DNA from 2 places in the Massilia sp. 01N410 genome. Region 1 is predicted to be linked to the other one. Evidence: riboswitches for the same ligand, from Rfam matches in the RefSeq annotation. Region 1 holds a riboswitch; the other holds the start of a gene.
What was found. A riboswitch is a leader RNA that binds a small molecule or an ion and turns the genes downstream of it on or off. The one in region 1 is predicted to bind thiamine pyrophosphate.
Positions count from the first base shown of each region.

Region 2: linked by a shared signal. The riboswitch ahead of AC1DOP_RS09975 (TonB-dependent siderophore receptor) and the one ahead of thiC (phosphomethylpyrimidine synthase ThiC) in region 1 are both predicted to bind thiamine pyrophosphate.

Region 1 is NZ_JBFTRV010000010.1:77,411-93,233, reverse strand. It holds gene AC1DOP_RS15160 (TRAP transporter substrate-binding protein) at 1-682, opposite strand, end outside; gene AC1DOP_RS15155 (GntR family transcriptional regulator) at 817-1,479, shown strand; gene AC1DOP_RS15150 (porin family protein) at 1,476-2,030, opposite strand; gene AC1DOP_RS15145 (PhoX family protein) at 2,440-4,434, shown strand; gene thiE (thiamine phosphate synthase) at 4,459-5,085, opposite strand; gene thiD (bifunctional hydroxymethylpyrimidine kinase/phosphomethylpyrimidine kinase) at 5,102-5,845, opposite strand; gene AC1DOP_RS15130 (thiazole synthase) at 5,847-6,647, opposite strand; gene thiS (sulfur carrier protein ThiS) at 6,671-6,874, opposite strand; gene thiC (phosphomethylpyrimidine synthase ThiC) at 6,890-8,770, opposite strand; TPP riboswitch at 8,841-8,941, opposite strand; gene AC1DOP_RS15115 (hypothetical protein) at 9,075-9,605, shown strand; gene AC1DOP_RS15110 (DUF6159 family protein) at 9,625-10,461, shown strand; gene AC1DOP_RS15105 (MOSC domain-containing protein) at 10,518-11,366, shown strand; gene AC1DOP_RS15100 (GGDEF domain-containing protein) at 11,443-12,564, shown strand; gene AC1DOP_RS15095 (monovalent cation:proton antiporter family protein) at 12,586-14,568, opposite strand; gene AC1DOP_RS15090 (KpsF/GutQ family sugar-phosphate isomerase) at 14,657-15,691, shown strand; gene AC1DOP_RS15085 (KdsC family phosphatase) at 15,691-15,823, shown strand, end outside.
Region 2 is NZ_JBFTRV010000006.1:40,187-56,009, forward strand. It holds gene AC1DOP_RS09915 (EAL domain-containing protein) at 1-1,037, opposite strand, end outside; gene AC1DOP_RS09920 (hypothetical protein) at 1,174-1,935, opposite strand; gene AC1DOP_RS09925 (PhzF family phenazine biosynthesis protein) at 2,078-2,926, opposite strand; gene AC1DOP_RS09930 (autorepressor SdpR family transcription factor) at 3,035-3,316, shown strand; gene AC1DOP_RS09935 (SdpI family protein) at 3,334-3,981, shown strand; gene AC1DOP_RS09940 (amidase) at 4,015-5,829, opposite strand; gene fabF (beta-ketoacyl-ACP synthase II) at 5,931-7,199, opposite strand; gene AC1DOP_RS09950 (AraC family transcriptional regulator) at 7,386-8,474, shown strand; gene AC1DOP_RS09955 (glutathione S-transferase) at 8,416-9,135, opposite strand; gene AC1DOP_RS09960 (DUF535 family protein) at 9,413-10,375, shown strand; gene AC1DOP_RS09965 (iron-containing alcohol dehydrogenase) at 10,461-11,618, shown strand; gene AC1DOP_RS09970 (hypothetical protein) at 11,713-12,012, shown strand; TPP riboswitch at 12,072-12,174, shown strand; gene AC1DOP_RS09975 (TonB-dependent siderophore receptor) at 12,230-14,416, shown strand; gene AC1DOP_RS09980 (AAA family ATPase) at 14,426-14,959, opposite strand; gene pnuC (nicotinamide riboside transporter PnuC) at 14,956-15,558, opposite strand; gene AC1DOP_RS09990 (alpha/beta hydrolase family protein) at 15,683-15,823, shown strand, end outside.

The DNA.
Region 1 (15,823 bases):
CCAGGCGGAACGAGATCAGCGAGGTCGAGGAGGTCAGTGCCGCATCCATGGCGCCGGTCTGCATGCCGGCATAGATTTCGTTCGACGGCAGGGTCACGACGGCGGCGCCGGCTTCCTTCAGGATCAGGTCCATCTCGCGCGAGCCGCCGCGGATCTTCATGCCCTTCGCGTCTTCCGGCTCGACGATCGGCTTGCCGCGCGATGCCATGCCGCCGGCCTGCCAGATCCAGCTGACCATCACCACGCCCTTGTCGGCGAGGATCTTCGTGAGTTCCTTGCCGACCGCGGCATTTTTCCATGCGGCGCTCTGCTCGTAGGAGGTCACCAGGCCGGGCATCAGGCCGATATTGGTCTCGGGGACCTCGCCGCCGGCGTACGACAGCGGCACCAGCGACATGTCGAGCGCGCCCTTGCGCATCGCGGAGAACTGGGCATTGGTCTTCATCAGCGACGAGCCGGGGTAGATCTCGAACTTGACGCTGCCCTTGGTGCGTTTTTCGACCTCGGCGGCAAACATGCGCACCAGGCGGTCACGGAAATCGCCCTTGTCGATGGTCCCGCCGGGGAACTGGTGCGAAATCTTGATGACCGTGTTCTGGGCCGATGCCGGCAATGCGGCCAGGACCATGCTCATGCCGAGTGCCAGGGCGCCCAGGGTGCTGCGTCGCTTGATTGATACCATGTCTATCTCCTCAGTTCTCTTCACGGGAACACATGCTGGTGCATGCAAGTTTTTTGTTTGTGTATACAAGATGACGTAGAAAAAATACAATGTCAATCGGGTTACTATGATTTTTTTGAGCGGGAAGCAGCACCATGAAAAAGCTCTCTGATCGGCTACGCGAACAGATTGAAGAGAAGATCGCCACCGGGAAATTACTCCCCGGACAGCATCTGGATGAGACGGAACTGGCCACCGAATTCGGGGCGTCGCGTACCCCGATCCGCGAAGCCCTGATCCAGCTGGCGTCGGCGGGACTGGTGCAGATCCGTCCGCGCCGCGGGGCGGTGGTGGCGACGGTGTCGCCGCATCAGATCGTGGAGATGTTCGAGGTGATGGCCGAGCTGGAAGCCATGTGCGCACGCCTGGCGGCGCGGCGCATGTCGGCCGCCGAGCACGGCAAGCTGCTGGAAGCGCACCGGGCCTGCAGCAGCGCCTACGAGGCGCGCGACCCGGACGAGTACTACTACCGCAACGAGGTGTTCCACCAGACGATCTTTGCGGGCAGCCACAACCATTTTCTGGCGGAACAGGCGGGCGCCCTGTCGCGCCGGCTCCGTCCTTACCGGCGCCTGCAGCTCAGGGTGCGCGACCGCATGAAGCACTCGTTCAGCGAGCACGATGCGGTGGTGAATGCGATCATCGAGGGTGACGGCCAGAAGGCGGCCGACCTGCTGCGTAGCCATGTGGCGGTGCAGGGCCAGCGCTTTACGGACCTGGTCGCCTCCCTCGACGCGCTGAATGTCGCGGCGGCTTAGAAACCGTACTTCACGCCGGCGCTGAAGACCTTGTTGTCCGCGCCGTTGCGCAGCTGCTTGCCGTTACGCTCGTATTCGGCGAACAGGGACACGTTCTCGGTCAATCTGGTCTGCACGCCCACCGCGGCATACACGCCGTTGGTGTTGTCCTTGAAGTTCCATCCCTTGAACGGGCTCGAGTACTTGGCCTCGGTATGGGCCAGGCCGAGCTTGCCGTACATCGCGGTGCGCTCGGTCAGCGGGAAGGTGTATTTGGCGGCCGCGTAGAAGCTCTGGCTCTTCACGCCGACGTGGTAAATATCGTTCTCCAGCGGCACATAGAAGCCGCTCTTGCCCAGGTAGCTGTAGCCGCCCTCGACGGCCCAGTTCTGGTCGAACTCGTAGCCGCCGAAGATCGTGGTGCTGCGCTTGTGGTCGCCGGTGATGGAATCCTTGACGGCGCCCACGCCGATGCCCAGGTAGGTGCGCGGCGCGTCATTGGCGGTGGACTGGGCCTGGGCGGCGCCCATGGCGAGGAACCCTGCGAGCACTGCGAAAATCGTCTTTTTCATCGTTCTTCCTTTTGTTTTGGTTTTCACTTTGCCGGGATGCAGCGGGCATCGCGGCGTGAAAAACGATAGCAGCTTGTTTCTTTTTAAAAACTGTCGAGTTGGTAAGAAACTGTTACCCGTGTGCATATAAATGACTGAAAAGTCAGATATGCATGTGTTTATGATCGGAAAGATGAGTGAAGTTGGCAGGGGTATCGCTGCAAATTGGCGGCAGATGGTAAATGCGTTTCTGTTGCGAATACTTACAAGTTTGAAGAGCGAACGGAAAACGCTGTTACGCGGCCTGGCTGCGCGTGTCACAGAACCGTTAAATTTCCGTCATCTTCCTGACATACGTCTCCACTATCCTGCCCAGCGTTCTCCGTGCCATCGGCGCGGTCCCAATGACCTGATCCTGGAGTGTTGACGTATGAATGCGAATACCGACCTGTCCCGCCGCCGCCTGCTGCGCCTTCTCGGCGCAACCCCGATGCTGCCGATCGGCGCCGGCACCGTGGGCGCCATGCTTGCCGGCTGCGGTGGCGGTGACGACGGCCCGGTGACCACGGCGCCGACCACCCCGGGCCAGACCACGCCGCCGGCCGTGACCCTGTCCAGCGTCTCGTTCGGCTCGATGAATGCGCCGACCCTGCTTGATGCCGCCGCGATGGCCACCACCTCGGTCGCCTCGACCATGACGGTCAGCTTCAGCGACAGCAGCAAGCTCGATTTCAAGCTGTCGTATAAGCCCTTCTTCATCACCGGCGACATGGTCCCGAACGGCAGCGGCGGCACCATCCTGGCCGGCGGCTACTACGACATCGCTAACCGCCCGATCGTCGACACCACCGTGGCCGGCAAGGAACGCCAGTTCTTCTCGGACTCGCCGGACGGCACCTCGCTGCTGACGGTCCCGAATGCGAAAGTGGCGGGCGTGAAGGGCAATACCGTGTTCGCCGTGGTGCAGTTCGAATACACCACCTGGGCCCAGGACGGCACCAGCGACATGTACGGCAAGCTGCCGTCGCCGATCGCCGTGCTGACCCTGGACCAGGACCCGGCCAATGGCAAGCTGAGCCTGGTGAAATACCACAACGTCGACACCTCGGGCGTGAACGGCCTGTGGATCACCTGCGGCGCCAGCCTGTCGCCCTGGGGCACCCACCTGTCGAGCGAGGAGTACGAGCCGAACGCCTTCACCGCCGCCACCGATGCCCAGTTCAAGGGCTTCAGCAAGAACCTGTACGGCGACGAGACCCGCGCCAACCCCTACAACTACGGCCACCTGCCGGAAGTGACCGTCAATGCCGACGGCACCGGCAGCATCAGGAAGCATTACTGCATGGGCCGTATCTCGCACGAGCTGGTGCAGGTGCTGGGCGACAACCGCACCGTGATCATGGGCGACGACGCCACCAACAGCGGCTACTTCGTGTTCGTCGCCGACAAGGAAAAAGACCTGTCCTCGGGCACCCTGTACGTGGCCAAGGTGGGCGCCGGCTTCTCGCTGGATCCGGCCGCCGCCGCCGCGCCGCTCAGCTGGATCAAGCTGGGTTCCGCCACCAGCGACGAGATCCGCTCGCTGGCCGCCTCGCTCAAGCCGACCGACATCATGGACGTCAAGAGCAGCGATCCGCAGGATGCCAGCTACACCAAGGTTGCCGCCAACGGCCGCATCGAGTGGCTCAAGCTGAAGCCGGGCATGGAAAAGGCCGCCGCCTTCCTCGAGACCCACCGCTACGCCGCGCTGGTCGGCGCTTCGATGGGCTTCACCAAGATGGAAGGCACGACCGTCAACCTGAAGGACAAGATCGCCTACTCGGCCCTGCAGAACTGCCAGAGCTCGATGGTGGCCGGTAATGCACTGAACGTGCCGGGCAACGGCGTCTCGATCCCGAAAGCGATCGTTGCCGGCGCCGTCATGATGCTGAGCCTGAAGGGCGGCCAGAAGGATACCGCGGGCAACGCCATCAACAGCGAGTGGATGCCGGCCGACACCAAGGCCCTGCTGGTGGGCGAAGACATCGCCGCCGACGCACTGGGCAATACCGCCAACCCGAACAAGGTCGCGAATCCGGACAACCTGAAGTTCTCGGAAAAGATGCGCACCCTGTTCATCGGCGAGGACAGCAGCCAGCACGTCAACAACTACCTGTGGGCCTACAACATCGACACCAAGCAGCTCTCGCGCCTGCTGTCGGTGCCGGCCGGCGGCGAGTCGACCGGCCTGCACGCGGTCGACGACATCAACGGCTGGACCTACATCATGAGCAACTTCCAGCACGCCGGCGACTGGGGCGGCATCCACGCCAACGTGAAGACCACGCTGGATCCGCTGATCCGCGCGAACTACAAGGACAAGTTCGGTGCGGCGGTGGGTTACCTGACCGGCGAGCTGACCCAGTTCAAGCTGGCCAAGGCTTGATAATGCAGGGTGGGCACGGGGTGCCTACGCAGGCCGCGCCCACCCTATGAACAGGTTCGCGAACTCCCGCACAGCCGCAGCCGGATCCTCCGCCAGGTACACGCTGCTGATCGCCGCCACCATATCCGCCCCGCGCGCCACCAGCGGCCGCGCATTCTCCGCCGTCATCCCGCCGATCACCACCACCGGCACCGCCAGCCGCGCCCTGGCGCCGACGACGATGTCCGGCGGCGTGCTCACCTCGTACACCTTCACCTTCGACGGATAGAAGCCGCCGAAGGCCACATAGCTGGCGCCCGCCTCCTGCGCCGCCAGAGCCAGCGGAAACTGGCCATAGCAGGAAGCGCCGACGATCCTGCCCGGCCCGAGCGCCGCGCGCACGGCGGCCACCGGCGCGTCGGTGCCGCCGACGTGCACGCCGTCGGCATCCAGGCGCAGGCACAGCTCCAGATGATCGTTGATCACCAGCGGCACGCCATGCCGGCGGCACAGGGCGAGCAGGGCGGCCGCCTGTTCCTCGCGCAGCGCCTCGCTTGCCTTCTTGTTGCGGTACTGGACCAGCGCGGCGCCGCCTTCCAGTGCGCGCTGCGTCGCCTCCAGCAGGCGCCCGGTATCGATCCAGTCGGGCGTCACCAGATACAGTCCTTTCAGTGTTTTCATTGTCACTTCATGCTCCTCGATGTTCGATACGGCGCGGAATGCGCTGGCCGGGGGCGATCGCATAGGAATCCGCCAGCGACTGGTTGCAGCAGCGCTGGGCGCGCTCGAGGGCCTGGGCCATGGCGTCGCCCAGCGCCAGGCGGGCAGCCAGGCTGGAGGCCAGGGTGCAGCCGCTGCCGTGGAATTCGCCGGGCAGGCGCGGCCAGCGCCATTCGCGCATGCCGTCGCGGCTGTGCCAGCGGTTGACGACCTCGTCTCCATCGTCATGGCCGCCGGTGACGAGGACGTGCGGACAGCCGGACAGCGCCAGCGCCGCCGCTTCCGGCAGGTTGGGCGTGGCAACCGTCGCCACCGCCAGCAGCGGCGCCAGCGCCGCCAGCGCATTTCCACGCGCGAGGGCATCGCCGTGGCCGCTGGCCAGCACCGGGTCGAGCACCACCGGCAGCGCCGGCTGACGGGCGCGCAGCAACAGGACGATGCCGGCGATGGCTTCGGCATTCTCGAGATTGCCCGGAATGCCCAGCTTGACCGCGCGGATCGGCATGGTGTCGGCCAGCAGCACGGCCTGGCGCGTCAGCAGGCCGGCGTCCACCGGCGCCACCTCGAACACCCGCTCGTTGTCCTGCACCGTGAGCGCCGTGACGATGGGCAGCGCATGCGCACCCTGGGCCGCAATCGCCTCGATGTCGGCCTGGATGCCGGCCCCGCCCGAGGGGTCGAGACCGGAAAACACCAGCACGCAGGGTTTCATCTCATTTGACTCCAATGAGCCGTCCCGCCATCGGCGACGAGGGCGAAGCCGCGAAACGGCGCGGCATCCGGCCCGCCAGATACGCTTCGCGGCCGGCCTCCACCGCGAGCCGCATCGCGCGCGCCATGCGCACCGGGTCCTGGGCCAGCGCGATGGCGCTGTTCATCAGCACGCCGTCGCAGCCCAGCTCCATCGCCACCGTGGCGTCGGAAGCCGTGCCGACGCCGGCATCGACCAGCACCGGCACCTTGGCCTGCTCGATGATGAGCGAGAGGTTCCAGGGATTCAGGATGCCCATGCCGGAGCCGATCAGGGAGGCCAGCGGCATCACCGCCACACAGCCGATGTCCTCCAGCATGCGCGCCTGGATCGGGTCGTCGCTGCAGTAGACCATCACGTCGAAGCCGTCGCGCACCAGCTCCTCGGCGGCGCGCAGGGTTTCGGGCATGTTGGGGAACAGGGTCTTCTCGTCACCCAGCACTTCGAGTTTCACGAGCTTGTGCCCGTTCAGCAGTTCGCGCGCCAGCTGCAGCGTGTACACGGCATCCTTCGCCGTGTAGCAGCCGGCGGTGTTCGGCAGGATGGTGTAGCGCGAGGGCGGCACCGCGTCGAGCAGGTTGGGCGCATGCGGATCCTGGCCGATGTTCACGCGGCGGATCGCCACCGTGATGATCTCGGCGCCCGCGGCCGCGGTGGCCGCCGCGGTCTGCTCCAGGTCGCGGTATTTGCCGCTGCCGACCAGCAGGCGCGAGTTGTATTCCTTGCCGGCGATGACGAGCGGCCGGTCCTTGGTCTGGTTCATGTGTTCTCCGATTCCGTAAAGTTTCAGCCGCCGCCGATGGCGCGCACCACGTCCACCTGGTCGCGCGGCTGCAGCAGGGTCGTGCGCCACTGCTCGCGCGGCACCACGCGGTGGTTGACCGCCATTGCCAGCGCCTGGCCGGACAGCTCGAGCATGTCGACCAGTTCGTGCAGGCTGGGTGCGCCTGGCAGTACGTGCGGGGCGCCGTTCAGTTCTATCTCCAGCATCGCTACTCCTTGTGCTCAGTTCTTGAGATAAAGCTCGGCGCCCTTGCGCATGAACTCGACCGCCTTCTCCTGCATGCCGCCGGCCGCATAGTCGCGCACTTCCTGGGTGATCTTCATCGAGCAGAAATGCGGCCCGCACATCGAGCAGAAGTGGGCCACCTTGGCGGAGTCCTTCGGCAGCGTCTCGTCGTGGAAGGCGCGCGCCTTGTCCGGATCGAGGCCGAGGTTGAACTGGTCTTCCCAGCGGAATTCGAAGCGCGCCTTCGACAAGGCGTTGTCGCGGATCTGCGCGCCCGGGTGGCCCTTCGCCAGGTCGGCCGCATGCGCCGCGATCTTGTAAGTGATGATGCCGTCCTTGACGTCGTCCTTGTCGGGCAGGCCCAGGTGCTCTTTCGGGGTCACGTAGCACAGCATGGCGGTGCCGTACCAGCCGATGTTGGCGGCGCCGATGCCCGAGGTGATGTGGTCGTAGCCGGGAGCGATGTCGGTGGTCAGCGGGCCGAGGGTGTAGAAGGGCGCTTCATGGCACTGTTCCAGTTGCAGGTCCATGTTCTCCTTGATCAGGTGCAGCGGCACGTGGCCCGGTCCCTCGATCATGGTCTGCACGTCGTGCTTCCAGGCCAGCTGCGTGAGTTCGCCCAGGGTGCGCAGCTCGGCCAGCTGGGCTTCGTCGTTGGCGTCGTAGATGGAGCCGGGGCGCAGGCCGTCGCCGAGGCTGAAGGCGACGTCGTAGGCCTTCATGATCTCGCAGATCTCTTCGAAGCGGGTGTAGAGGAAGGATTCCTTGTGGTGGGCCAGGCACCACTTGGCCATGATCGAGCCGCCGCGCGAGACGATGCCGGTCAGCCGGTCCGCCGTCATCGGAATGAAGGGCAGGCGCACGCCGGCGTGGATGGTGAAGTAGTCGACGCCTTGCTCGGCCTGTTCGATCAGGGTGTCGCGGTAGATTTCCCAGGTGAGTTCCTCGGCCTTGCCGTTCACCTTTTCCAGCGCCTGGTAGAGCGGCACGGTGCCGATCGGGACCGGGCTGTTGCGGATGATCCATTCGCGCGTCTCGTGGATGTGCTTGCCGGTCGAGAGGTCCATCACCGTGTCGCCGCCCCAGCGGATCGCCCAGGTCATCTTCTCGACTTCCTCGCCGATGGAAGAGGTGACGGCGGAGTTGCCGATATTCGCATTGATCTTCACGAGGAAGTTGCGGCCGATGATCATCGGCTCGGATTCCGGGTGGTTGATATTGGCCGGCAGGATGGCGCGCCCGCGGGCGATCTCGTCGCGCACGAATTCGGGCGTGATCACGGCGGGAATGGAAGCGCCGAAGGACTGGCCCGGATGCTGGCGCCCCAGCAGGGCGGCCATTTTCTTCCCGGTCGGACCGGCGGCTTCGAGGCTGCGCAGGTATTCCTGGCGCCGCAGGTTCTCGCGGATGGCGGCGAATTCCATCTCCGGCGTGACGATCCCCTTGCGCGCATAGTGCATCTGGGTGACGTTGCGGCCGCCGGCCGAGCGGCGCGGTTTGCGCTGCAGGTCGAAGCGCAGTTCGGCCAGCTTCGGATCGCGCAGGCGCTCCTGGCCATAGCGCGAGCTGGGACCGGCCAGTTCGACGGTGTCGCCACGCTCGCGGATCCATCCGGAGCGCGGGCAGGGCAGGCCGGAGCGGATGTCGATGCGCGCCTCGGGGTCGGTGTAGGGCCCTGAGGTGTCGTAGACCCAGACCGGCGGATTCGGCTCCGCGCCAAAGGATGCCGGTGTAGGCGACTGGTGGATCTCGCGCATCGGCACCCGGATGTCGGGGCGCGAGCCGGCCACGTAGACCTTGTGCGAGTTGGGAAGAGGCGTCACGGCCGCGGCATCGACCGTGGCGCTGGCGGACAGGAATTTCGGATCGGCGTTCAAGTGCACTCCTTGTATCACTGAAGATCGGCGATCCAGCGGAGGAGTGCAAAGAAACGTAGCACGAGGGCGTACGCGGACTCTGTAGCTTCCCTTCGCTGGCATTATCCAGATCAGGTTCGGAGGGTATTTCTCACCCGCGCGGTTGATGGCGCAGGACCCCTAGCGTTGTTGCCGCCTCATGAAAAGGCGACGGGCGGAGTGTACGTGGGTTTTGGGACAATGGCAATGTGGTCGCATCGAACGTGCGTATCGCCCGTGAGAATGCGCGCATTTCTGCGCCATCCGTCCTGCTAAGCTTCGCACGATGAAAAAGATGACGACCATTCGCAGCCTTGCGTTCACGCTGCTGGCCCTGCACGCGGCGGCATCCGAGGCATGCCGTGTACCGCCGGCCGGACAGATCGTCACACCCGACGAGCAAGTCCTGATGGCGGGGGATGTGGCTGTCGCGCAGGCGATCGGCGCCACGCCACTGGGCGATTACCTGGTCGAATACCGCTTCCAGACGCTGGAGCAGCTGAGGGGGACGGGCCGGCAGGTATTCACCGTGATCGGCGGCCCCGAAGGCTTCAACAACAAGGACAGCAGTTTCAACAACCACTGGGACCCCGCGTTCTGGAAGCGTGGCGGAGGCCGCACCATCAACGGCTCCGACTGCGTCCTGCGCCCTGGTTTCGTGGTCGGCAACACCTATCTCGTGTTTCTCGGGCTGCAGCCGACCTGGCGCAGCTTCGAGAAGATCGAGCTGGCCGGCGGCAGGCCGAATCCCGACGACCGATGGCTGGCCTTTGTAACGCAGAAGCTGGCCCCGTGGCGCGACTACCCCGCCCGCTAACTCACCGAGGAGAAAAACCATGTTCGACCGTCTCAGCCGCAGTTTCCGCCTCGTCGGCGCCAGCGCCCAGGTGCTCAGGCAGGACAAGCACCTGATGCTGTTCCCCATCATTTCCGGCCTCGCCCTGTTCCTGGTGCTGCTCGCCTTCGCGCTGCCGCTGCTCGGCCTGGACTCGATCGACGGCATCAGCAAGGGCGGCCTGTATTCGACGGCCTTCCTGTTCTACGTGGTCCAGTACTTCGTCATCTTCTACTTCAACACGGCGCTGGTGGGCGCGGTCGTGATGCGGCTCGAAGGCGGCAGCCCGACCCTGGGCGACGGCCTGCGCATCGCCAACAGCCGCATCGGCACGATCTTCGGCTATGCGGTCATTTCCGCCACCATCGGCGTGATCCTGCGCGCCATCCAGGAGCGGGTCGGCTTCATCGGCCGCCTCATCGCCGGCCTGCTCGGCGCCGGCTGGGCGGTCGCCACCTTCCTGGTCGTGCCGGTGATCGCCACCAGCGACCGCGGCGCGCTCGATTCGATCTCCGAGAGCACGGCCCTGCTCAAGCGGAGCTGGGGCGAGAACGTGGCCGGCCAGGTCGGCCTGAACGTCGCCTTCAGCCTGCTGTACCTCTGCCTGCTGGCCGGCGCCGTCGTGCTGGCCATGCTGTTGGCGAAGCTTGCCGCCGGGCCGGTGGCGGTGGGCGTGTTCGCCGCCATCGTCCTGCTGGCCTTCTTGGGCTGCGTGCTGATGCACGCCACGCTGACCGGCATCTATTCCGCCGTGCTGTACCGTTACGCCCTCTACGGCAGCGATGCACCCGGCTTCGACGGCCCGGTCCTGGCGTCGGCATTCCGGCAAAAGTCCTGAAGCCGGCAGGCTTTGGTGCGATACTATGCGGCCCTGAAGTCGATTCAAGCGCCGCAATGCCCACCCTGTCCCAGCTGCTCCTCTACCCGATCAAATCCTGCGCCGGCATGTCGGTGCGGGAAGCCACTCTCCTCGAAACCGGCCTCGCCGCGCATGGCGTGCACGACCGCGAATGGATGCTGGTCACGGAGTCCGGCCAGTTCCTGACCCAGCGCGAATTCCCGCGCATGGCGCTGATCCGGCCGCGTCCCGACGGCGGCAACCTGCGCGTGAGCAGCCCCGGCATGGGCGACCTGCTGCTGCCGCTCGCCTGGCATGACGAACCTGTCCGCCACGTGCAGATCTGGGACGACGCCGTCCGCGCGGCCGACTGCGGCGACGTCGCCGCCGGCTGGTTCACCGAAGCCCTCGGCGCGCGCGAACACCTGCGCCTGGTGCGCTTCCGCCAGGACGTGGTGCGCCCGACCAGCGTCAAGTGGACCGGCGGCCTGCCTTCGCAGACCCGCTTCGCCGACGGCTATCCGCTGCTGCTGATCGGCCAGTCCTCGCTCGACGACCTGAACCTCCGCCTGCGCGCGGCCGGACGCGCGGCCCTGCCGATGGACCGCTTCCGGCCCAACCTGGTGGTGGCGGGACTGGAAGCCTACGAAGAGGACTACACGGCCTTCCTCAGCACCGGCGCGGCCGAGATCCGTCCGGTGAAACCCTGCGCGCGCTGCCCGATTCCGTCGATCGACCAGGGCACCGGCGTGCCCGGCCCCGATCCGCTCGACATCCTGCAGACCTACCGCGCCAATCCGAAACTCGACGGCGGGATCTGTTTTGGCATGAACTGCATCGTTTCCGCAGGCGCCGGCAGCGTGCTGCGCGTGAACCAGGACTTGACGGCCGAACTCGCATTCTGACAACGTTTTCGTGGCGCCCATTTGCAATACGGCCGAGTTGGCGTAATGTTAGGGCTAATTGCGGAAAGGAATGTCCATGCACGAGCAGCAGGGCGCCAGTGTGCGCGAACTGATGGCCGAGAACGCCGCGCTGCGCAGGCAGCTCGCCAGCCTGATCGACCAGGCCGAGAGCAACCACGCGATCATGATGCGCCACCAGGCCTTCGATCTCGAGCTCGTGGGCGCGGGTAGCTTCCAGGAGCTGGTCGCCACCATCTTCCGCCAGCTGCCGATCGTGTCCAGCCTCGACATCGTGACCTTGTCGCTGGTCGACAGCGGCGCCGACATCTTTACCGTGATGCACAAGCTGGGCGTGGACTTCGACAGCCTGCCCAACCTGCTGTTCCACGAACATCCCGAAGAGCTGGGCTTCGACTTCGAGCCCGGCCATCCGCCGCGGCCGCGGCTGGTGCCCTACCACCCGGTCAGCCACGCGAGCGCCTTCCCCCATCCGCCGGCCGGCCTGGCCAGCGTCGCGCTGGTGCCGCTGCTGCGCAACAAGCGCCTGATCGGCTGCCTGAACCTGGGCAGCCGCGACCCGAGCCGCTTCACGCCGCTGCTGGGCACCGACTTCGTCGAGCACATGGGGTCGATCATCGCCATCTGCCTGGAGAACGTGATCAGCAACGAGATGCTGAAGTACATCGGCCTGACCGATGCGCTGACGGGCGTCTACAACCGCCGCTACATGGACCGCCGCCTGGCCGAGGAGGTCGGCCGTGCGCGCCGCCAGGGCTACAGCATCGCCTGTATGTACATCGACGTCGACCACTTCAAGCAGGTCAACGACACCCACGGCCACCAGGCCGGCGACGACGTGCTGCGCGAAGTGGCGTCGCGCATCAAGGACGAGCTGCGCATGTCCGACACGCTGGGCCGCTTCGGCGGCGAGGAATTCGTGGTGCTGCTGATCGACGCCGACCTCGAGAGCGCGAAGCTGGTGGCGCAGCGGATCCGCGCCGGCGTGGCCGGCCAGGATTTCCTGCTGGCGGAAGGGGAGGCCTTGCCGGTGACGGTGTCGATCGGCGTGGCGGCGCTGGACGATGCCGAGGGCGACGATCCCATCGAGGACGTGGCCTCGGCGCTGGTGGCGCAAGCCGACCAGGCGCTGTATCAGGCCAAGCAGAACGGCCGCAATCAGGTAGTCAGCGCCGCGTAGGGCGGGCTCGGCGAGCCCACTCTACCGTAAAAGCCGGCCCTCGGCGCGGTTGACCGCCGTCCCGGTCCCGCGCAGCACCACCACGTCGCCGGCGCGCAGCTCGGTATCGTCTTCGGGCTCGATCCGCTGGTTGCCGCGCCGGACCGCCGTCACCTCGGCGCCGACTTCGTCGAAGCCCAGGTCGCCGATGCAGCGGCCGACCGCGCCGGCATCCTCGGCCAGCACCACCGAGTGCAGGCGCACGTAGCTGTGCTCCGGATCGTCGCTGACGTCGCTGGCGCCGTGGAAAAAGCCGCGCAGCGAGGAATAGCGTTCGTCGCGCGCGGCCTGCACGCGGTGCACCACGCGCCGCAGCGGCACCCCCATCACCACCAGCGCGTGCGAGGCCAGCATCAGGCTCGATTCCAGCGCCTCCGGCACCACCTCGGTGGCGCCGGCGCGCTTGAGGACGTCGAATTCGGTGTCGTCGTGGGCGCGCACGATCACCGGCAGCTTGGGCGCCAGTTCGTGCACCAGGTGCAGCACCTTGAGCGCCAGGCGCGTATCGGCGAAGGTGATCACCAGCGCGCTGGCGCGGTTGATGCCGGCCGCGATCAGCGATTCGCGCCGCGAGCAGTCGCCGTAGGAGACGTTGGCGCCGGCCGCGCGCGCTTCCTGGACCCGCTCGGGATCGAGGTCGAGCGCATACCAGGGCAGCTTTTCCTCCGACAAGAGAGTAGCCAGGCTCTGCCCGCTGCGGCCGAAACCGGCGATGATCACGTGCTTCTGCGCCGCCATCGTGCGGCTGGCGATCTGGGTCAGCTGCAGCGACTGCAGCATCCATTCGTTGGACGCCATCTTCATCACGATCTTGTCGCTGTTGGCGATCATGAAGGGGGCCAGCAGCATCGACAGCACCATCGCCGCCAGCACCAGCTGGATCAGGAAGGGATCGATCAGCTTCGAGCCGGAGGCCAGGTTCAGCAGCACGAAGCCGAATTCGCCGGCCTGGGCCAGGGCCAGGCCGGTGCGCATCGCCACCCCGTCGGAGGAGCCGAAGGCCTTGGCCAGCGCCCCGATCAGGGCGAACTTGAGCAGCACCGGAATCGCCAGCATGGCCAGCACCAGCCACCAGTTGGCCAGCACCAGCTCGAGGTTGAGCAGCATGCCGATGCTGATGAAGAACAGGCCGAGCAGCACGTCGCGGAAGGGCTTGATGTCCTCTTCCACCTGGTGCTTATACTGGGTCTCGGAGATCAGCATGCCGGCCACGAAAGCCCCGAGGGCCAGGGAGAGGCCGGCGCGCTCGGTGATCCAGGCCGCGCCCAGCGTCACCAGCAGCAGGTTCAGCATGAACAGTTCCTGCGAGCGGCGCTTGGCGACGATGGTGAACCATTTGCGCATCAGCTTCTGGCCGAAGAACAGCAGCAGGGCCAGCACGGCGGCGGCCTTCAGCGCGGCCCAGGCCAGGTTCATCGCCAGTTCCTCGGCCGGCCGCGCCAGCGAGGGAATCAGGATCAGCAGCGGCACCACGGCCAGATCCTGGAACAGCAGGATCCCGATGATGCGCCGCCCATGCTCGCTCTCGAGCTCGAGGCGTTCGGTCAGCAGCTTGGAGACGATCGCGGTGGAGGACATCGCCAGCGCGCCGCCGAGCGCCAGCGCGGCCTGCCAGCCGGTGTTGAACGGCGCCGGCAGGCGCGGGGCCAGCAGCGAGGCCAGCACCGTGATCAGGATGGTCAGCGAGACCTGGGCCAGCCCGAGCCCGAACACGATGCGCCGCATCGCCTTGAGCTGGGCCAGCGAGAATTCGAGGCCGATCGAGAACATCAGGAACACCACGCCGAATTCGGCCAGGGCATGGGTGCTGGGACCGTTGTCGGCCAGTTGCAGGGCGTGGGGGCCGATCAGGACGCCGACGGCCAGGTAACCCAGCATCGGGGGGAGGTGGAGCATCCGGAACGCAACCACGCCAAGAACGGCGCTGCCCAGCAGCAGAAGAGTTAATTCAAGGCCTGATGTCATGCTGGGGTGTGGTCACGATCCCGTAAATATGTGCGCTCTGTTACGTCTGGCAAGTTTTTTGCTTTCGCAATTCGGATATACTTCCACCATGAGTGTAACCGATGAAAAAATAATGTTGACAAGTTTTGACGAGGCCCAGGCAAAGCGCGCTCTGGAGCTGGCGCGCGAGACCCTGGACATCGAAGGCGAAGCGATCCGCAAGCTGAGCGCGCGTCTCGGCCAGGACGACAGCCTGAAGCCTGCCGTTGCGCAAGCTGTGGCCCTGATGCTGGCCTGCAAGGGCCGCGTGGTCGTCTCGGGCATCGGCAAGTCGGGTCACATTGGCCGCAAGATCGCCGCGACCCTGGCCTCGACCGGCACCCCGGCCCTGTTCCTGCACCCGGCCGAAGCCGCCCACGGCGACCTCGGCATGGTCACGCCGCAGGACGTGCTGGTCGCGATCTCGTATTCCGGCGAAAGCGCCGAGCTGGCGGTCGTGATTCCGGCCGTCAAGCGCATGCGCGTGCCCGTGATCGCCATGACCGGCAAGCCGGGCTCGCGCCTGGCCCAGGTTGCCGACGTCCACCTCGACGTCTCGGTCGACAAGGAAGCCTGCCCGCTGAACCTGGCGCCGACCGCGTCCACCACCGTCACCCTGGCGCTGGGCGATGCCCTCGCCGTCGCGCTGCTGGAGCTGCGCGGCTTCAAGTCGGAAGACTTCGCCCTGTCGCACCCGGGCGGCGCCCTCGGCCGCAAGCTGCTGACCCACGTGCGCGACGTGATGCGCAGCGGCGACGCGGTGCCGAAAGTGAAGCCGAATGCTCCGCTGACCGAGGCCCTGCTGGAAATCTCGCAGAAGGGCATGGGCATGACCGCCATCGTCGACGACGCCGGCCGCCCGGTCGGCGTGTTCACCGACGGCGACCTGCGCCGCCTGTTCGAGAAGACCCATGACTTCAGCAGGCTGACGATCCAGGACGTCATGCACGCGAATCCGCGCCGCATCCATCCCGAGCAGCTGGCGGTCGACGCCGTTGCCGTGATGGAGGAATTCCGCATCAACCAGATGCTGGTGACCGACGCCGACGGCATGCTGGTCGGCGCCCTCCACATCCACGACCTGACCCGCGCCAAGGTGATCTGATGGTGACCCAGCTGGAACATCTGCAGCGTGCCGCGCGCGTGAAGGTCATGATCTTCGACGTCGACGGTGTCCTCACCGACGGCAGCCTGACCTATGACGCCAACGGCGAGATCACCAAGACCTTCTTCGTGC
Region 2 (15,823 bases), on a different contig from region 1:
GTCACGCCGAAGGACGCCGCGAACCACATCGCCACCCGTGCCTGGTCGCGCAGCATCAGGTTGATCAGGCCGGCCGTCATCAGGGTCAGGCCGGACGAGGCCACCACCCACATCGCCGGCAGGTAGTAAGCGAAAGGCAGCACCAGCGAAAGCGGCAGCAGCGCCAGGGCCAGCCATTGCATCAGGCGCAGCGGCCTGGCGAAGCGGGACTTCGCGAGGTCGGCGCCGAACAGGGACATGTACAGCGTCAGGGTCGAGATCGAGTACAGCGCCGTGGTCACCGCCTTGCTCGGCACCAGCCAGCTGGCCGGCAGCGCCTGGCCCAGCCACTGGATATCCCAGCCGGCCGAGATCGCGCCCACGCGCAGGTTCAGGATCAGCCAGGCCGCGAACTCGAGGTAGAGCAGCTGGCGGTTGATCAGCGCGGTGATCAGGATGAACAGGCTCAGCACGATCATGCCGCCGTCCAGCAGGCCGGACTTGCGGTGGAACTGCTGGATCGACAGGGTCATCTCGCTGGCCGGCCACTGCACGGCGCTCAGTCGCGCCGGTCCGGTAAAGCGCGCGCGGCACAGTACCTCGGCCGGCGTGAACGGCGTGCGCAGCACGAAGCCGGCCTTGGCGGCCGTCATCGCGCCGCTCGCCCCTTCGTGCGAAGCGCTGCCGAGCGACACCAGGGTCGCCGCATCCCAGCAGCTGACGTCGACCGCGTGGCGCGACGGGAATTCGACCACATGCGGTCCGCCGGGTATGTCCCGGGTACGCAGGGAGAACCAGACCGGCGCTTCGGAGAGGTGGGTTTCGTAGCGGTCGGTGGCCGGCGCATGCGCCAGCTCGCGCAGCGCGCTGGCCGGATCCAGCCGGGCGCTTGCATCGCTGAGCACCCGCAGCGGCAGGGTGACGTCGCCGCTGGCGACGTAATGGCTATTCCAGGAAGCGTAGGCGACGACCGAGACCAGCAGCACGCCCAGCGGCACGAAGTAGACCGACAGCAGGCGCATCATGGCCTGCAGTAGACGGTCGAAGACTCCGGACACCGGTATTCGTGCTGGACTGGAGGGCTGTGGCATAAATTGTATCGATCGGGCAGGCAGGCGCCGGCATGCTGATGCGGGCGCATGAAATTTCCCTAAGGATACATCCTGCCGATGATACGGTCATGGAATATTTTACTCAGACTAGGCGAACTGGGGCATATGCATCGGCACGCCCCCCTCGCTGTGCAGGCCGTGTGGTTGCAAAACCACGTTGCGGGGTGACGCCGCCGATGTCGATGTCCGGATGATGGGTTTCGCGGAAGAACTTCAGCAGCGGATGGTTGGCGGCGCGCCAGCGCTCCTCGGCGGTGGCGATCTCGAAGGCCATCACGCGGTGCGGGATATTCCCGGTGTTACGCAGCGGTACCATTTCCTTGTCGCCGAAGACATCCTTGAACAGCAGTTGTTCGTACTGGCGGTCGACCGGGCTGCGGCCCGCGACCACGGCGAATTCGGTGCCACTTAATTCCCAGTAATCGAAAAATGCTTTCATCAGTGCAACTTTGACCATATGGCCGATACGGCCCTCGCCCACGCCCAGGCGCTCCACTTCGCACAGGGCGCGGCCCTGCAGCCAGTCGGGCAGCGCCACCGATTCCTCGAGGTGCAGCGGACGGAAGATATTGGTCTGCAGGCGCGCGGTGCCGATCGGCGAGCCGTCCAGCTTGGACTCGGCCAGCAGCACGACGGTGTCTTCTTCGTAATCGCAGGCTTCCGGCACACTCAGGGTGCGGGCGAACTCGGGAACGTGGCGCGCATAGGCGGCATGGCGAATGCGGACTGCCTTCCGCAGGCCATCCTCGGTCTCGACACGGCGGACGGTGAACGGCAGGCGTTCGATCTTCATGCCTGCCCGCGGGTGCACGGCGGACACGGCGGCGGGGATGCGCATTTCCATGACAGGATTCCTTGATTGGCTAGACAACGGTTTTTCGTTTTGACCATTATCAATCGTTCAAAAAAATCCTAAGCCTTGAGGAAAGGCGCTTTTTACCCCCTTTTCACGCGTTCCCGAACACCCGTTCGATTCATGGACAGGCTTACATGAAGCGGGCCGTGCCGGCCACGCGGATCGAGCTGCCGGGCGCATTCCCTATATCCGCATGGAGGCGCGAGCGCATGCCCATGTCCTCGCCCTGCACCACGTCGATCGCTCCGCCGTGTGGCCAGCCGAGGTCGCGCAGATAGCCGGCCAGGGCCGCGGTGCCGGCCCCGGTGGCCGGGTCTTCGTAGACGCCGCCGATGGCGAAGGGGTTACGGGTATGGAGCAGGCGCGCGCTCTCGGCCCACACCAGCACGATGGTGACCAGGCCGTGGGCCTGCATCAGGGCGCGGCCGGCCTCGAGCTCGTAGCGCATCGCCGACAGCAAATCACGGCTCGCCAGGCCCAGCACCAGGTGGTCGTTGCCGGCATGGGCCAGGCCGGGTGGAATGCGCGGGTCGAGGTCGGCCTCGCTGTAGCCGAACAGGTCAAGCGCCGCGGCCACCAGCCGCGGGTCGGCCGGCTGGCTGCGGGTCGGCGGCGACTGCAGCGCCGCGGCGACCATCGCGCCCTCGCGCCGGCTTTCGACCGTGATCCTGGCCTGGTTCAGGGCCAGCGGATAGACGCCGTCGCCGAACTCGCGCGCCAGCGCGGCGCCGAGGGCGATGGTGGCGTGGCCGCAGAACGGCACCTCGGCCGCCGGCGAGAAGTAGCGCACGCGAAAACCCTCGCCCCCCTCTTCCTTCACCGCGAAGGCGGTTTCCGAGAAACCCACTTCATGCGCCAGGCGCTGCATCTCGGCGTCCGGCGGCATGGCCGCGCCGATCCAGACGCCGGCCGGGTTCCCGCCCTCCTCGCCGTCGGAAAAGGCGGCAATGCGCAGCACCTGGGTGGACGATAGTCTCATGGGGCTCTCCTCGAACTGGTTGAAAGAAGAATAATGATAATGCCGGCTTGACGGCGGCGCCGGGCCGGCCTATATTTAGACATCCATCTAATTAGAAAAGAATCGAATATGACGGGCAAGCTCACCGCCGCGTTCAAGGCCATCGCCGATCCGACCAGGCGCGAAATCCTGCACCTGCTGCGCAAGGAAGAGATGACGGCCGGCGACGTCGCCGCCCACTTCGACATGACCAAGCCGACCATGTCGCACCACTTCGCGGTGCTGAAGGATGCCGGCCTGGTCAGCAGCCGGCGCGAAGGCCAGACCATCTGGTACGCGCTGAACACGACCGTCCTGGAAGACGTGCTGTCCTGGACGATGGACATGGCGCGCGGCGGCGCGCGCGATTGACATAAAGGGAGACAAGAATGACGAAGAAGCGCTTTCTGTGGTGGTCGATTCCGGTGCTCGTGCTGGTGCTGACGGCGACCGCGCTGGTCTACCGCGACCTGCCGGACATCATCCCCATCCACTGGAACGCGGCCGGCGAAGCCAACGGCTACGGCGCGCGTATCACCATCTTCCTGCTGCCCCTCATCACGGGCTTGATGATGCTGCTGTGGCCCGTCCTGCCGACGGTCTCGCCGGACAAATTCCGGGTCGAGGGCTTCAGCGATACCTGGTGGTTCAGCGGCCTGGTGATGGTCGCCCTGCTCGCCTATGTGCAGGGCGTGCAGCTGGCGGTGCTGGCGCACGGCGCGCTGGACATCGGCCGTGCCCTGCTCGGCGGCATCGGCATCGCCTTCGTCCTGCTGGGGAATGTACTGGGCAAGGTGAAGCGCAACTTCTGGCTCGGCGTGCGCACGCCGTGGACCCTGGCCAGTGACCGGGTCTGGTATTCGACCCACCGGCTGGCCGGCAAGACCATGGTGACGGGCGGCCTGGTGGTACTGGCCGCCGCGCTGGCCGGCTTGCCCCCGTATGTGTCGACCGCCGCGCTGCTGGCGGGGGCGCTGGTGCCGGTGGTTTACTCGCTGGTGTATTACAAGCGGCTGGAGCGCGCCGGCGGCGCGTGAGCGTGGGCACGGGTGCCCACGATCGCAAACGGATCAGAATCCCGGCGGGCGCTCGCCCGCCACACCCGCGGCCTTCTCCAGCGCCAATCCCACCCGCCCAATCGTGCCCTCGTCGAACAGGCGTCCGATCAGGGTCACGCCATGCGGGACGCTGCGCGGCGGCGAGAATGTCGGCAGCGGTTGCGCCGGATCCGGCGCCCAGTCGCTGCGCGCCTGCGTCACCTCGACCTGCCCGGTACGCAGGGTCAGCGAGGGGTGGCCGGTGAAGTTCGAGATCGTCAGCATCTCGTCGCGCAGCGAAGGGACGAGAAGCAGGTCGACCTGGCTGAAAATGCGTGCCATCTCCAGCGCCACCTTCCTGCGCATGCGGTCGGCCTGCACGAAGTCCACCGCCGACAGGAAGCGCGCCTCGCGGAACAGGTTCGGCCAGGCATCCGGCACCTGGGCTTTCAGCTGGTCGACGCGGTGGTCCAGCGTGATCTCCTCGAAGGCCGCCGCCGCTTCGGCGAACAGCACCGCGTTCAGCGACTGATACGGCCAGTCCGGCAAGGTCACCGGCACCGGGTTCAAGCCCAGCTTCTTCAGGTTCTCCAGCGCGGCGCGGTCGGCATCAAGGGCCGGCGCCTCCTTCATCCAGTCGGCAAAATAGCCGACCTTCAGGCCCGCCACCTTCGCGTTCGCGTCGTAGTCCAGCTTCGCGGGCACGCCGGCGACGTCGCCGGGGTCGGTGCCGGAGATCGCCTTCAGCACCAGCATCGCATCCTCGACGCTGCGCGTCATCGGCCCCAGCTTGTCGAGCGACCAGCACAGGGTCATGGCGCCGGTGCGCGGCACCCGGCCATAGGTCGGGCGCAGGCCGGTGACGCCGCAGCGCATCGACGGGCTGATGATGCTGCCGCCGGTCTCGCTGCCGATCGAGAACGCGACCAGGGCGGCGGCGGTGGCCGCGCCCGGGCCGGCGCTGGAGCCCGAAGCGCCCTCTTCCAGCAGCCATGGATTCATGGTCTGGCCGCCGAACCAGACGTCGTTCAGCGCCAGCGCGCCCAGGCTCAGCTTGGCGATCAGCACGGCGCCGGCGGCATCCAGCTTCGCCACTACGGCCGAGTCCTGGGCCGGCACGCGGTCGCGATTGAATTCCGCGCCCCAGGTAGTGCGGATGCCCTTCGTATCCAGCAGGTCCTTCACGCCGTACGGAATGCCGTGCAGCGGGCCGCGGTATCTGCCGGCGGCGATTTCCTTGTCCGCCAGGCGGGCGCGCGCCAGCGCATGCTCTTCGGTCAGCGTGATCACGCTGCGCAGCTTGCCGTCGTAGCGCTTGATGCGGTCCAGGTAGATGCGGGTCAGCCGTTCGGACGTCAGCGCACGCGTCTCGATCCAGCGCGAGAGTTTCGCGACCGGGGCATAGGCGATGTCCTCGTCGTTCTTCGGCAGCGGGCCGGCATCGCTGCGGCTGCGCACGAAGCGTTCGCGCACGGGTCCACCCGTTGCGCCCACGGCCGCCGCTTTCGCCCCGACTGTCGCCGGGGACCAGACCGTGGCCGGGGCGATACCGTCCTCGATCGCCAGCTTGCGCGGACCGGTGCGCCGCTCCATCGTCGAGGCCAGCGACACCCGCCAGCTGCCGGCCGCCATCTGGCGTTCGGCGGGCGTCATCGGCACCTGCATCAGCTTTTCGGCTTCGGCAAAGGTGGCGGGCGTGACTTCCGGGCCGACCGCCGGGGTGGCGCCGAAGGTCGGCGGCGCACCAGGGGTATCGGCCACTTGCGGGACGGGTTCGGAACGGGCGGCGCCGGCGACGGCGAGCAGGCCGAGCGGCGCATTGATCAGGAACTGGCGGCGTTGTGTCATGACTCCTCTGCGGTTGGGTGACGGACTTGGAGCGTTGCGCGCTCTTGTCCGCCGATCCTAACCGATGCTCGTGTGCGGAACAACAAGCCGGCCCCAGCGAATCACAAGCGCCCGAAAACGAGGCTGGCGTTCACGCCGCCGAAGCCGAAGCCATTCGATATCGCGTACTCGGTCGCTATCGCGCGGGCCGCTCCGGCGACGATGTCGACGCCGTCCGCCGCCGGGTCCGGCCGGGCCAGGTTCAGTGTCGGCGGCGCCAGCTGGTCGCGCAGCGCGAGCACGGTGAAGATCGCTTCCACGCCGCCGGCTGCGCCCAGCAGGTGGCCGGTGGCCGACTTGGTGGCCGAGACGGCCGGGCCGCGGCCCGCGCCGAATACGGTCCTGATCGCGGCAAGCTCGCTGGCATCGCCTGCCGGGGTCGAGGTCGCATGGGCGTTCAGGTGCCCGATCATGGCCGGGGCGATGCCAGCCTGGCGGATCGCGGCCTGCATGGCGCGCCGGCCGCCGGCGCCGTCGTCCGGCGGCGAGGTCATGTGATGGGCGTCGCCGCTGGTGCCGTAGCCAAGCAGTTCGGCGATCGGCACGGCGCCGCGCCGCAAGGCGTGCTCGAGTTCTTCGATGACCAGGATGCCCGCGCCCTCGCCCATCACGAAGCCGTCCCGCTCCAGGTCGAACGGCCGCGAGGCCGCCGCAGGGTCGTCATTGAAGCCGGTCGACACCGCCCTGGCGGCGGCGAAGGCGCCCAGGCTGACGCGGTCGATGCAGGCCTCGGTCCCGCCGCAGACGGCGATATCGGCCTCGCCGGCCCTGATCAGGCGCGCGGCGTCGCCGATGGCCTGGGCGCCGGCGGCGCAGGCGGTGACGGGCGCACCGATGGGACCGCGCAAGCCGTGGCGGATCGAAATCTGTCCGGCCGCCATATTCGCCAGAAAGCTCGGCACGGTGAAGGGTGAAAGGCGCTTCGGGCCACGCGCATCGAGGATGCGCACCGCGTCCGTGATCGTGCCGAAGCCGCCGACGGCGGAAGCCACGATGGTGGCCGTCCGTTCGCGCTCCTCGTCGGTCTCGGGCCGCCAGCCGGCCTGCTCCAGCGCCTCGCCGGCCGCCGCCAGGGCGAACAGGCTGAAACGATCCATCTTCTTCAGATCCCGGGTTTCGGCCACCAGCCCGGCGTCGAATCCCCATGGCCGGTCCGGCGCCAGCGCCGGCACCAGCCCGCCGACCTTGCACGGCATCCCGTCCGCCAGCGCCTCGTTCAGGGGAACCAGTCCCGAACGGCCCTGCAGCAGATGGGCCCAGGCGGTCCCGACTCCACATCCCAGAGGCGATACCATGCCCATGCCGGTCACGACGATGCGTCTCGTAATCAAAGCGATGCTCCCATGTGTTGATGAGCGATGCAGCCGGCGATGCGCAAAGCACGCCAATGGCACGTTGCCGAGCCCGCCTCAAGGCAGCATCATTCCGTTGAAGCGAGGAGAAGTATAGGCAAGTGAGCCGGGAATAATTGCCCCGTCACGCCAACTTATATGCAAAGTACGCCATAATCACGAACCATGAACCTGCCCTTGCCAAGCGCCGTCACGGTGTCGGCCCGCGTCCTGCACGAGATGCTGCATGCCTTGCGCGGCAGCCGCGGCAAGGACGTGGCCGCACAGGCGCTGGCCAGCGCCGCCATTCCGCGCTCGCTGCTGCACCGGCCCGGCGCGCGCATCACCCGGCAACAATACGGGGCGCTCTACCGCGCCATCGCGGCGACGCTCGACGATGAAATGCTCGGCCTGTGGTCGAGGCCGATCCGGAGCGGCACCCTGAAATACCTGATGCTCAGCCTGCTCGACGCACCGACCGTGCTGGTGGCGCTGAACCGTTTCGTCCGTTTCTGGAACCTGCTGCTCGACGACTACCGCCTGCACCTCGCGACCAGGAACGAAACGGTCGGCATCGCCCTGCTGGAGAGGACGCCGGATACCGAGGTCAAGCCACTCGGCCATGCGCTGATGATGAAACTGGTCCACGGCATCGTGTCGTGGCTGCTCGGCCGCGACGTCACGCTGCTCCGGGCCGAATTCCGCTTTCCTGAGCCCAGGCATGTCGAGGATTATGTGTTCATGTTTCCGGGCGACGTCAGCTTCGATGCGGCTGCCACCGGCATGTCCCTCGCCTATGCGGATTGCGCGTCCGCGTTCAAACGCGAGAAGCACGAGCTGTGGGCCTTCCTGAAACGCGCCCCCGAAGACTGGGTATTCCGCCAGGCGGAAGGCGGCACCGTCACCGCGAAAGCGCGCGCCTATCTCGAGCAGGCGCTCTCCCGGCCGGCCACGATCGACGGCCTTGCCTCGGCCTTGCATATGTCGGTCCGTACCCTCAACCGCCGCTTCGCCGAAGAAGGGACGCACTTCCAGCAGGTGAAGGATGGATTGCGGCGCGACGTCGCGGTGCACCGGCTGACACATTCGAACACGCCGGTGGCGGCGCTGGCCTTCGACCTCGGATTCGCCGATGCCACAGGTTTTTGCCGCGCCTTCAGGCACTGGACCGGCAGCAGTCCTCTTGAATACCGCAACGGTGCGCGCCGGGCGGATGTCATTCACTATCCCGATTTTCCAGCTCCGGATAGTGCCGGAAGATCCCCTCCTCATTGAAAGGCAGCCGCCGCTTCGATTTCAGATAGGCCGCGATTCGCGGCCGCTTCGCCACCCGCTCGCGCAGCGCGCCGAGCAGAGGATAGCTCGCATCGATCCGCGCCATCGTCGCCGGAAAGGCATAGCGCAGGCCCTCGACCAGCTGGAACAGCGACAGGTCGGCATAGGTGAGCGTGGCGCCGGTCAGGTAGTCCTTCGGCTCCGGCCGCGCAAGGACGCCTTCGAAGTAGTCGAGGAATTTCGGGATGCGCGTCTCGATGAAATCGGCCGAACGGCGCTTCGCTTCCGGACGCTGGTCTTCGTAATACAGCGAGGTCGCGATCGGGTGATGGGTGTCGTGGGTTTCGGCGACCAGGTCGGCGATCGTCAGCTGCAGCTGGTGCACCCATAAGCCACCGGCCTCGTCCGTGGGCGCCAGGCCATGGTGCTGGCCCAGGAAGAGCAGGATGTTCGCCGTCTGGCCGATGGTCAGCCCGCCCGCCCTCAGGAAGGGCGGCGCGAACGATGGATGGTCGGGACCATCCATCGCCGCCAGCATGCGTGCCATGCCGCCCGGTTCGCGGGCCACGTCGACGTAGTCGACCCCGGCTTCCTCCAGCGCCAGCCGCACGAATTCGCCGCGGCCCTGGATCGTCGGCCAGTAAAAAAGTTCGTACACCATGCGACGCTCCTCATCTTATTCGGGATGACTCAATTATTCATTAGGATTTCGATGTTCGGCGCGGCAATCGTGCTAGTCTTGCGACTGGCAACCTCTGCCTGACAAAAAATCAACAAGAGACATCGTGATCACGAATAAGAAAACCCCAGGGATGCGTTATCGAGCGTGGCGATCTTGACCTGCTTGGCATTTTATTTCCGTTGAGCAAGATCACCGTGCCGCCAAAGCCGGTGAGCCAAGATAGAACCACCCCGATAATGAATGCCCGGAGCGCACCATGATTTTCGCTCACCTCACCAAGCACTGGATGGCCCGCCGCAGCCAGTACAGCCTGACCTCCTGGATCCTCTGCATCGCGCGCAGCCTGCGCGTGCTGGCCTATATGCGCGACCATCGCGCACTGTGCCAGCTCGGCGTCTACCGCAACCACGTGGCGCTGCCGTCGAACGACGACCCCTTCCACCACCTCAGTCACCGCGACTACCTCATCAAGGGCCTGTCGGCGCGGCGCCGCGTGCAGGCGGTCCTGAGCCACTACCGCTTCGAGGAAACCACCTTCAACGACGCCTACAAGCAGGCCGTCTACGGCGCCCGCTGCCTGCCGCTGTGGCAGATCGATGCCGACGGCAGCAGCTTCATGATCCAGCTCGAAATGGCGTCGCGCAGCAATGCCGAGGGCGACCTGACCCTGGCCCTGGTCGCCGACGGCAAATGCCTGCACCGCCTGTCCTTCAGCTGGCTGGAAGGCCACATGGTCGGCGTCGATGCGCCGGTGGTGCCCTTCATCGCCCGCAATCAGGGCCGCTGGGTCGATGCCGGCGCCGCCTTCGAAGCCTTCGAGCGCGTATTCCCGAACAATTCTCCCAGCTTCTTCTGCTTCGCCGCGATGCAGGGCGTGGCGCAGGCGGTCGGCATCGACCAGGTCGTGGCCATCCGCAGCGAAGACCACATCGCCTACGACCCCGACCCGGAAAAGCACTTCGCCAATGCCTACGACGGCTTCTGGAAAATCCTGGGCGGCGAGGAAATGCCGGGCAAGCAGGGCTACCGGATCGCCCTGCCCTTCTACGTCAAGCCGCTGTCCGAAATGCCGTCCAAGCACCGCAAGCGCGCCGCCCAGCGCCGCGAACACTGGCGCCTGATCTGCGAATCCGCCCGCACGACGCTGCAGCGCCACCTGCTGCATGCCCGCGCCCACGTCGAGCATGCGGCGCCGGTGCTGGAGCCGGCGCAGGTCTGAACTCCGGCGGCGGACCGCCCGCCAACGCGCTTTTCCCGCTTGCGCGATAATCCCCCTCCTCTGCAACCCGAGGGGGATTTTTATTTTGCTTAACTTCGACTTCCACAATCCTACCCGCATCCTGTTCGGCGAGAACCAGATCGAGCACCTGGCGCAGCTGGTCCCTGCCCGCGCGCGCGTGCTGGTGCTGTACGGCGGCGGCAGCATCCGCGCCAACGGCACCTACGACGCCGTGATGGCCGCCCTGGACGGCCGTACCATCTTCGAATTTGGTGGCATCGAGCCGAACCCCAGCTACGAGACCCTGGTCGAGGCCATCGCCGTGGTCAAGCGCGAGAACATCGACTTCCTGCTCGCGGTGGGCGGCGGCTCGGTCATCGACGGCACCAAGTTCGTTGCCGCCGGCAGCCTGCTGGATGCCGACCCGTGGACCATTCTCGAACAGCGCGCAAAGAACGTGAGCGCGGCCCTGCCTTTCGGCGCGGTGCTGACCCTGCCGGCCACCGGCTCCGAGATGAACTCCGGCAGCGTGATCACCAAACAAGCCACGCAGGAAAAATTCGCCTTCATGTCGCGCCTGGTGTTCCCGCAGTTCGCCATCCTCGACCCGACCCGCACCTATACCCTGCCGGCACGCCAGGTCGGCAACGGCATCGTCGACGCCTTCGTCCACATCATGGAGCAGTACATGACGGTGCCGGCCGATGCCAAGGTGCAGGACCGCTTTGCCGAGGGTCTGCTGCAGACCCTGGTGGAAGAAGGTCCGCGCGCGCTGGCCGAGCCCGACAACTACGCGGTGCGCGCCAACCTGATGTGGACCGCGACCCTGGCCCTGAACGGCCTGATCGGCGCCGGCGTGCCGCAGGACTGGTCCACCCACATGATCGGCCACGAACTGACCGCGCTGTACGGCCTGGACCATGCACAGACCCTGGCGCTGGTACTGCCGGCCATGCTGCGCGAACGCCGCGATGCCAAGCGGGCAAAGCTGCTGCAGTACGCGGCGCGCGTATGGGGCCTGCGTGACGGCGACGAAGATGCGCGCATCGAGGCGGCCATTGCCCGCACCGAGGACTTCTTCCGCGCAGTCGGCGTGGGTACCCGCTTTGCCGACTATGGCCTCGGCAAGGATGTCGTGCCGGCCGTCGTCGCCGCCCTGGAAGCGCACGGCATGACGAACCTGGGCGAAAGCGGCGAGGTCACGCTGAACGTGAGCCGCAATGTTCTCGAGCGCTGCACCTGATGTAGACGCACGGTGGGGTGCGCGGACAGCCGTGCACCCCGCTTTGTTCTGGCAAGCCAGACTGGCACTCGATATCGCCAAAGTTCAATTGCTCATGAACATCGCCTGCATCGCCTGGGACTCCCCGCGTATCACCGGATGGATGCGCGGCAAGCGCATCGACGCCGTGGTCTGGACCGCCCTGCCCGCCAAATTCGACGGCGCCAGCGGCCGTGCGCCGACGGCCGGGGAAGCCGTCGCCTGGCTCGGCAGTCTGCGCGGCGACGAGCGCGCCAAGGCCGAGGACTACATCCGCCGCACACCCGCCCACATCGACACGCCCTACCGCCGCCTCATCGAAGCCCGCCTGGGCTGGCGGCCGTTGCGCGAAGCCTACATAACGCAAAGAAGCTGAGCGCCATCCGGCGAGCATTGCCAGACTCGCCACGCTCGCCCGCATCCGTGCTACACTCGCGCCTTCGCTAGGGGTCCTGGAAGCCGATCTGCTTCCGGGTGAGAGATACCCTTCGTACCTGATCTGGATAATGCCAGCGAAGGAAAGCGCAACGCGGTGCCGAACGGCGCCCACTCCAGTTTGCCCTTCCCCGAGCCGGCGCGAAGACGAGCAAACAATGAAACCACAACTGAAGTACCCGATCCTCGCCTGCGCCATCGCGCAAGCCTTCTCCCTCAACGTCCATGCGCAGGAACAGAACGGCCAGCCGATCGCCGAAGTGGTCGTGACCGGCGCCCGCGCCGGACTGGAACGCGCCGCCGTCGGCGGCTTCTCCGAATCCTCGCTGTGGGAAACCCCGGCCTCGATCAGCGCGATCGACCGCACCCGGATGCAGGACCTGTCGATCCGTAATGCCACCGAGGCGATGCGCTACGACGCCTCGGTCAGCGACGCCTACAACGCGGTCGGCTATGCCGAACAGTTCTCGATCCGCGGCTTCGCCCTCGACAACAACTACAGCTACCGCAAGGATGGCTTCGCGATTCCGGGCGACACCCAGATCCCGCTGGAGAACAAGGAACGCATCGAGGTGCTGAAGGGCCTGGCCGGCCTCACCGCCGGCGTCGCCACCCCGGGCGGCATCGTCAACTACGTGACCAAGCGCCCGACCAATACCCCGCTGCGCTCCGCCACCGTCGAAGTGAGCGAGCGCGGCACCCTGTACGGCACGGTCGACCTGGGCGGCCGCTTCGACGACCGCCGCTTCGGCTACCGCATCAATGCCGCCGCCGCCGACCTGCATTCCTATGTGCGCGGCGCCAACGGCGACCGCCAGTTCGTGTCCGGCGCCTTCGACTGGCAGATCAGCCCGGACGCCCTGTTCCAGGTCGACTTCGACTACCAGCACAAGGCCCAGCTCACCGCACCCGGCTATCAGCTGATCCGCAACGAGGTGCTGCCGTCCGGCGTCTCCGCCAGGCTGCTGCTCAATGACCAGCCCTGGGCCCGTCCGGTCGATACCCGCGACACCAACCTCGGCCTGCGCTTCGAGTACAAGCTGGCGGACGGCTGGAAAGCGCTGGTTGCCGCCAACAAGCACTGGTTCAAGCGTAACGACTACACCGCCTTCCCCTACGGCTGCAGCAACGAGGGCGCGGGCTACTATCCGGGCTTCTGCTCGAACGGCGACTACGACGTCTACGACTACCAGAGCGAGGGCGAGCGCAAGACACCGTGGGGCCTGCAGGCGATGCTGCAGGGCCGCTTCGCCACCGGCGCGCTGCGCCATGAGCTGACCGTCGGCGCCTCGTATTCGGAGCGCCACGACAGCTTCGGCGACTATGTCTACGACCTGGTCGGCTACAGCAATATCTGGCATCCGCTGGACACCCCGCACGCCGGCCCGGACCGCGTCACCGGCCCCGTGTTCGAACGCCGCAGCGACCAGGAGAGCGCGCTGTTCGCCCAGGACATCGTGACCATCACCCCGCAGCTGACCCTGCACGGCGGCCTGCGCTACGTCGAGACCAAGCGCCGCGACTGGGAAGACGACCGTCCGGTCGTGCACACCGCCGGCTACGTGGATAGCAAGGATTCCTTCCTGCTGCCGAGCGTCGCCCTGGTCTACAACCTGAATCGCGACTGGAACGTCTACGGCTCCGTGAGCCACGGCCTGCAGCACGGCGGCATCGCGCCGATGGAAACCTCGAACGAGAACCAGGTGCTGGAACCGGGCCGCTCGAAGCAGTTCGAACTGGGCGCCAAGGGCTCCGTGCGCGGGGTGAACCTGTCGGCCTCGCTGTTCCAGATCCGCCAGGGCCTCGAGTACACGGACCCGAACCGCACCGTGGCCGTGGTGGTCGACGGCGACACCGTGCAGCGCCATCCCTACGTGCGCGGCGGCCGCGAGACCCACCGCGGCATCGAGCTGTCGGCGGACGGCAAGCTGGCTTCCAACCTGCAGGCCGGCCTGTCGCTGATGGCCCTGAACACCCGGCAGGACGGCACCGGCGATCCGACCATCGACGGCAAGCGCGTCACCGACGTCCCCGGCGTCAAGTCGACCGCCTGGATCGAGTACGCCGTGCCGCAAGTGCCCGGCCTGAAGGTCGACGCCAACTGGCAGTACTCGGGCAAGAAGGCCTTCGATGTCGAGAACCGCGTGTTCGTGCCCGACTACCACGTGTTCGGCCTCGGCGCCGCCTGGGCCATGAAGCTGGGCGTGACGAAAGTGACGCTGCGCGCCCGCGTCGACAACCTGTTCGACAAGTTCTACTGGCGCGACGTCACGCCGGCGCTGGGCGGCTACCTGCTGCCGGGCGCGCCGCGCACCTTCCGCGTGTCGGGGCAGTTCGACTTCTGATCGCGAAGCTCAGGGAGGACCGAGCAGGTCCTCCACCTGGCGCAGCCGCTGCGCCAGGTCTCCCTCCAGCAGCGTGAACGGGATGCACCGTTCGCGCAGCACCGCCAGCAGGCAGTCGTGCACCTGCTTCCTCACCTCTTTCGATTCGCGCTGCAGGCCGTCCGGCACCCAGGGAAGGTCCAGGCCCGCCACCAGGGTCGCCGCATAGTCGTGCGCGGCTTCCATCTCCAGCAGTTCCACCGGCACCCGGCCCCAGTAGATGCGGCTGTAGACCGCCGTCATCAGCGGCGTGGTGTCGCAGAACAGGAAACGCCGCGCATCCTTCGATGCGGCCAGGGCATCCTCGCGCCCGCGCTGGGCGCGCGCGATCGCGGGCTGGTCCTCTTCGCGCGGCACCCGCTGCTCCGTCTCGACGAACTCGCGCAGGTACTCCGGCACCCACAGCGTGCCGTAGCGCGCCGCCAGCGCCGGCGCCAGGGTCGACTTGCCGGTCGACTCGGCGCCGAGAATCGCGATCCGCGCCGGTAGCGAGCCGCGCGTCATCGCGCCCCCTCGCGCGCCGCACGCGCCCAGGCGCGCAGGCCCAGCGCCGCCATCCCCACGAACACCGCGTACAGGATCGCGGTCAGGTGCAGGTCCTTGTAGACGTACAGGCCGACGTACAGGATATCGACCACGATCCACACATGCCAGTTCTCGACCTTCTTGCGCGCCGCCAGCAGGGTGCCGAGCAGGCTGCCGGCGGTGAGGAAGCCATCCATGTGCGGCACGTCGGTGTCGGTGTAAGCGTGCAGGAACCACGACAGGATATAGAAGCCCAGTCCCCATCCGGCCAGCGACCAGATCCAGCCCTTCGCGTCCAGGCGCGTCACCACCAGCGGCTTGTCATCTTCGCCCGTACCGCGCAGCCATTCGTACCAGCCCCACACTGCAGCGGCGATGAAGACCGCCTGCAGGCCGGCGTCGCCGTACAGGCGGGCCTCGAAGAACACGACGCCGTAGGTGGCGGACGACACGATCGCGAACAGCCAGGCCCAGTGGATGCGGCGGATGTTGAGCAGCACCGTGACGATGGAGAGGACGAAGGAGATGAGTTCCAGCGGGGTCGTCGGGAAGCCGAGGAAGGTGAGCGGGTCGTTCATAGCGGTCGATTATCGAAGCTGGAGCGCGATTGCGCAAGCCGAAGGCGTGACAATTGGTGAGTCATTTGGGGGTTCATACATACATAATGAGCGGATCGTCCCGCCGGGACCGAACGGAGCCATCATGACGCTGCGATCCCTGTTGTTGTGTACCTTCCTGCTGGCCGCCAGCGCGGCGCCCGCCCTGGCCGCGCCCACCGTGCCGCTCGCCGCCTTCGTCTACGAAGACCAGTTCTCGCATCCGCGCCTGGCGCCGGACGGCAAG